Prochlorococcus marinus XMU1402: one gene and its partner. Each later gene encodes a partner of the first gene's protein in a complex. Links are inferred from orthologs where the notes say so. Each region holds a gene or a part of one and is shown in the gene's direction. Other genes may lie near its edges.

Region 1 (3,435 bases):
CTTGGATTAATTGTGATTGATTACCTGCAGTTGATGGAAGGATCAACCCCTGATAATAGAGTGCAAGAACTTTCTCGGATAACAAGAGGTCTCAAAAGCATGGCCAGAGAATTAAATGTACCAGTAGTAGCTTTATCTCAGCTTAGTAGAGGGGTAGAGTCTAGAACAAATAAGAGACCAATGTTAAGCGATTTAAGAGAATCAGGATCTATTGAACAAGACGCAGATTTAGTATTAATGATTTACAGAGACGAATACTACAATCCAGAGACTGAAGATAAAGGAATTACAGAAATCATTGTCACTAAACATAGAAATGGACCCGTTGGAACTGTTAAATTATTATTTGAACCTCAATTTACGAGATTTAGGAATTTAGCTAATTAAATCGATCCTAAAATGCAATATCAACACTCAACAAATGAATCTTTTGATATCATCGTTATTGGTGGAGGACATGCAGGATGCGAAGCCGCTATAACAACAGCAAAATTAGGATTTTCTACAGCCTTATTTACAATCAATTTAGATAGGATTGCATGGCAACCTTGCAACCCTGCTGTTGGCGGCCCGGCAAAAAGTCAGTTGGTACATGAAGTTGATGCATTAGGTGGAATTATTGGTAAATTAGCTGATGAGACAGCTATACAAAAAAGAATATTAAATGCAAGTAGAGGTCCAGCTGTATGGGCATTAAGAGCTCAGACAGATAAAAGAGAATACTCAAAAAAGATGATTGAAATACTTCAAAATACAGATAATTTATCATTAAAAGAAGCAATGATTACTGAACTAGATATCGGAAAAACTGAAGAAATTGGATTGAACTCAAAAAAAATCGTAAAAAAAAGAATAAAGGGTGTAAGGACTTTCTTTGGTAGTTATTATTCAACAAGATCAGTTATCATCACAGCTGGTACGTTCTTAGAAGGAAGAATATGGATAGGAAATAAATCAATGTCAGCTGGTAGATCGGGCGAACAAGCAGCAAAAGGTCTTACTCAAAATTTACACGAAATTGGTATCAAAACAGAACGTTTAAAAACAGGAACTCCAGCAAGAGTTGATAAAAGAAGTATCATTTTTGATGAATTAGATATTCAACCAAGTACTGCAGCAGATAAATATTTTTCGTTTGATCCAAATATCAAAAATAATATGCCCCAAGTTAGTTGTCATATTACAAGAACAACTACTAAAACACATCAACTAATTCGAGACAATTTACATTTAACTCCCATTTACGGTGGTTTTATTGATAGTAAGGGGCCAAGATATTGTCCATCAATTGAAGATAAAATCGTTAAATTTGCTGATAAAGAATCACATCAAATTTTCTTAGAACCAGAAGGAATTAATACCCCTGAAATTTATGTTCAAGGGTTCTCTACAGGTTTACCTGAAAATATTCAATTAGAACTTCTAAGAACCTTACCTGGATTAAATGAATGTAAAATGTTGCGACCAGCTTATGCTGTCGAGTATGACTATATACCTGCAACACAACTCCAAACATCACTCGAAACGAAAGAAATTGAATATTTATTTAGCGCTGGACAAATTAATGGAACTACTGGGTATGAAGAAGCAGCAGCACAAGGATTAGTAGCAGGAGTCAATGCGACAAGAAAACTAAACAAAAAAGATCCAATAATCTTCACTAGAGAAAGCAGCTATATAGGAACAATGATCAATGATTTAATTACCAAAGATCTCAAAGAACCATATAGAGTTCTTACTAGTAGGAGTGAATACAGGTTAACCCTTAGAGGAGATAATGCAGATAGACGATTAACCCCATTAGGTTATGAAATAGGGCTAATTGATGAGAAAAGATGGTCGGTCTATCAAGAAAAAATGAAACTCCTTGAAGAAGAGAAATTAAGATTAAAAAACACTCGTTTAAAAAACACGGACGAAATATCAAAAAAACTAGAATTAGACACTGGATCAAAAATCAAAGGCTCAACAACTTTGAAAGAACTCTTAAAAAGACCAAACTTTCATTATTCAGATTTAATTAAATATGATTTAACTGAAAAAAATATAGCTTCTTCAATACAAGAAGGGGTTGAAATAGATATCAAATACGAGGGTTATCTTAAAAGACAAAAAAACAACATTGAACAAATAAATCGTCAAAGCTGTAAATCTCTGCCTCAAGAAATTAATTATGAAAAGATAGATACATTATCTTTAGAAGCTAGAGAAAATTTGAATAAGATAAAGCCAAAAAATTTTGGTGATGCTTCAAAAATTCCTGGGGTTAGCAAAGCTGATTTAACTGCTTTACTTGTTTGGCTAAAAATAAGAGAAATAAAGAAAGAAAAAACAAATATTTTTGTCGAAAAAAAGTTATCATCTTAAAAGAAATTCCACAGAGCACTGAATAATAAACTTTTTAACTCACCAAAAATTTTATGGGAAGAAAAAGCCTCTACTTTTTTAGTGAAAAATTCATTACCAAAAATATCCGGTCCATGGAAATTAATGCTGCTTGGGGATGGAAGCCCCACCAGGCATCTACAGCTTTTAACTAATCAAGAGACAAAAATTAAACTAATTTCAATGCAAGTAGATCCTCTATTCATTAAAGAGGGTCCTAAAGAATTAAATCAGTTGAATGGACCTTTAATAAGAAGACAAGTATGGATTAAAAACAATAATAAAAACTTAGCATGGGCTGAAAGTTGGTGGAATGCAGAAGAAGTGAATGAAAATTTAAAAGCTAAAGAGGAACCAATTTGGAAGAATTTGACACAAGATAGATCAGAATTATTTAGAGAAGTTGATCGAATTTCGCTTGTTAATTCAAATTGGCTAGAAGATCAATTTTGTTTTAAAGGCCCATTCTGGTCAAGAAATTATAGATTTTTTCGAGACAAAAAGCCACTAACGATTATTAGAGAAGTATTCAACCCTTATTTAGAAAATTTAATAGGTTATTCAGGAATTAAAGAATTTACGAAATTATACTCTTCTCCTTCTTGATCTAGGAAGATTTCTTGATTTTGATTGACCTCGTTGGTTTAATTCATTTCGTTGAATATCATTTTCTTTTTCTGAAGCTCTTTGCCATCTTTCAACTTTCAAATCCATTTCATCTGGCCAATCTTCATCTTTACTTTTAATACCATAAGGTAATTTTTTTTGATCATTTGTCTGCAAATTTTTTGGTTGCCTTAAAGATATTGCTTCTAAAGGTCTTTTTGAATACGTTTTAGTAGATTCATAAGAATTTGATTCTCTAGTAAATGTCTTAATATCACTGTTATCATCATAAAAGTTATTATCATTCCAATCATCATTTTCTTCATCAAAAAATAAATCCACTTTTTCAGATACCCATCTTCCTACTTTTTTAACACTCTTACTTGTTATTCCTTGAAAATCTGAGTTCCTTCTTTTACCTGGCCTAGAACCAGATACTCCATC
Region 2 (2,898 bases), on another replicon or contig:
CTTGAAAGTTATAATCAACTTCACAAAACAATTGAACAAATTAAATCAATGGCAGATGTTTTAGATATTGCAAGAGTTGGTCAAAGTTAATTTTAAAATCAGATTAATCTATCTTTTACTTTTTATCTTGTAGATAAAGAAAGCAATACTGCCGCAAATCAAAGCTAATAAAATACCTACACATGATGAACCCAAGAGTATTTTGAGGGAAAAAATTCTACCTTGCTTCCATAAGTCATCAATAACTAAACTTTTTTCAAGAATTTTATCAGATGAATTATAAAAAAAAATAGAACCAACTTTATAGTTAAAATAATAAAGTGGAATATAAGTAAAAGGGTTACTAATCCAAGTACCAATTGCGGCTAGAACAATATTTCCCTTAGCTATTTTTGCAAAAAATACCCCTATTAAAGTCTGAAACCCAAAAAAAGGAAAGCAGCCACTAAATACCCCTATAGCTAAACCTTTAGCATTAAAGAAAGGACTTCCATTCTGATTCCTAAATAATGATAGAATTTTCTTATAGCTGATATCTCTTTTAAATCTCATTCAGAAAGAAAAATTTAAAATTCTTGATAATCTTACTTAATTATCCATAACAAAGCGAGAGATGGATTCGATAGTTACTACAGAAGATACGATAGCCGCAATTGCTTCAGCTATAAGTATAGGGAAAGGAGGAGTTGCGATAATAAGAGTATCAGGGAAAGACTCAATAAATTCTTGCAAAAAGATTGTTCAAACTAAATCTAAATATGCATGGGAATCACACAGAGTTTTTCATGGTTTTATTCATGAAAATAAACAAAATCAATTTATAGATGAGGTTTTAATTTTAGTGATGAAATCACCAAATAGCTTTACAGGAGAGGATGTTGTTGAACTTCATTGCCATGGAGGAATTATCCTAGTTAATAAAGTTCTAAAAATATTATTAGCTAGTAATTCTAGAGTTAGACTTGCAAATCCAGGAGAATTTAGTCAAAGAGCTTTTCTTAATGGAAAAATAGACCTTACTCAAGCCGAATCGATTAATCAATTAATTAATGCAAGCAATACCAGATCCGCAGAGTTAGCTTTTAGCGGGGTTCAAGGAGAAATAAAGAAAAAAATTGATGATATTAAAAATGACCTTATAAATCAACTTTGCGAAATAGAAGCTAGAGTTGATTTTGAAGAAGACTTCACAGATTTTGATTACACCAAATATCTTAAAAACATTAAAAAAGTAAAAGAAAAAATAGAATTACTTATAGAAAATGCAAAAAGAAATTCATATATTCATAATGGAATATCCATAGCGCTTATAGGCAAAACAAATGTTGGTAAAAGCTCTCTACTAAATTTGCTTGCAAAAAAAGAGAAGGCAATCGTAACTAATATTCCTGGAACTACAAGAGATGTTATTGAAGTTAATTTAACTATTAATGATATTCCAATGAAAATAATTGATACCGCTGGCATAAGAGAAACTTATGAACAAATTGAAAGTATTGGAATTAAAAAAAGTTTTAGGAAAATTAAAGAGTCAGATTTTATTATTTATATTTACAGTCTTGAAGAAGGATTTAATGAAGAAGACAAAAAAATAATACAAGAAATACCCAAAGAAAAATTAATTACTATTTTAGGTAATAAAAAAGATTTAATTGATTGCAAAAATATTAATTCAAATGAGTTAAAAAACACAATTCTTATGAGCATTAAGAATAATGATGGTGAAAGATTATTAATCGACACAATCATAAAAAAATGCGGATTAAAACAAGTAGAAAATATCAATATATTTTTAAATGAAAGACATCTAACAAATTTGTCTGCTTGCCTATCTAATTTAAATGATACTGATGAAATAATTAAAAATAAATTGCCATTTGATTTGTTATCAATAGAACTGAGAGATGGAATTCAAAACTTATCTAAAATAACTGGTCAAGAATTAACAGAGGAACTTCTAGATAATATTTTTTCTAAGTTTTGTATTGGAAAATAAATTTGAGTTAAATTACATAGTGATATATAGTTGATTCTCTAACTTCAGTTGAATTTTTATTAATTAATTATTTTTTAGTTAAGTGGATTTAAATACTCCAACAATAAGTAAGATCATTGATAATTGGATCGATGAAGATATAGGAAGGGGAGATCTTACAAGTCCTTCTATTACAGAAGAGAATGGTAATGCATATTGGATTGCAAAAGAAGATGGTATATTTTGTGGTGTCGAAATTATAAAAGAAATTTTTAAAAAAATTGATTTAAAAATCATCCCAAAATTTAATATCTCTGATGGAGATCAATTTGTTAAAGATCAAAAAATCCTGGAAATATATGGACCTTCAAAAAGTTTGCTTGCTAGTGAAAGAATAGGCTTAAATATAGCAATGCATTTATCTGGAATATCAACATATACTAAGAATCTTGTAAATAAGTTAGAAGGTACAAATATAAAATTAACAGATACCAGGAAAACTACTCCTGGATTAAGAATATTTGAAAAATATGCATTCAAATGCGGAGGTGGACTTAATCATAGAATGGGATTATATGATGCAGCTATGATAAAAGAAAATCACATTGCATGGACAGATAATCTTAATAATGCAGTAAAAAAAATTAGACTAAATTCGCCTTTTACGACTCATATCATAATTGAGGCTGAGAATATTGAACAGGCAAAAGAAGCAGTATTAGCAGGAGCAGATAGTGTCTTACTGGATGAACTTAGTCCTGAAATAATCAAAAAGAACATTCAAGAATTAAGAGATTTATCAATAAATAGCTTAAAAAAAGAAGTCAATAAAAATTTGATCATAGAAGTTTCTGGTATTAATCCTAAAGAAATTAGTAAATATCTAATAAAGGGTATTGATTTAATTTCAACAAGTTCTTCAA

Evidence for each region.
Region 2: the proteins of mnmG (region 1) and mnmE are in contact, whole or in part, in a solved structure (PDB 9HIP), measured with the Escherichia coli proteins. The link is inferred for Prochlorococcus marinus XMU1402 from one-to-one orthologs.

Annotation. Positions count from the first base shown.
Region 1 is NZ_JAAORD010000002.1:585,516-588,950, forward strand. The notes cover bases 1-2,883. They hold mnmG (tRNA uridine-5-carboxymethylaminomethyl(34) synthesis enzyme MnmG), read left to right. Parts: upstream 1-399; coding sequence 400-2,367; downstream 2,368-2,883. Other genes in these bases: dnaB (replicative DNA helicase), read left to right, coding at 1-387; HA141_RS09415 (chorismate lyase), read left to right, coding at 2,416-2,883. Also shown: more of HA141_RS09415, read left to right, coding at 2,884-2,991; HA141_RS09420 (RNA helicase), read right to left, coding at 2,971-3,435. UniProt on the Escherichia coli protein: NAD-binding protein involved in the addition of a carboxymethylaminomethyl (cmnm) group at the wobble position (U34) of certain tRNAs, forming tRNA-cmnm(5)s(2)U34.
Region 2 is NZ_JAAORD010000001.1:181,319-184,216, reverse strand. Bases 1-2,804 are described here. They hold mnmE (tRNA uridine-5-carboxymethylaminomethyl(34) synthesis GTPase MnmE), read left to right. Parts: upstream 1-613; coding sequence 614-1,996; downstream 1,997-2,804. Other genes in these bases: nadC (carboxylating nicotinate-nucleotide diphosphorylase), read left to right, coding at 2,079-2,804; HA141_RS01000 (DUF2062 domain-containing protein), read right to left, coding at 109-552; HA141_RS01005 (RelA/SpoT family protein), read left to right, coding at 1-90. Outside these bases: more of nadC, read left to right, coding at 2,805-2,898. UniProt on the Escherichia coli protein: Exhibits a very high intrinsic GTPase hydrolysis rate. Involved in the addition of a carboxymethylaminomethyl (cmnm) group at the wobble position (U34) of certain tRNAs, forming tRNA-cmnm(5)s(2)U34.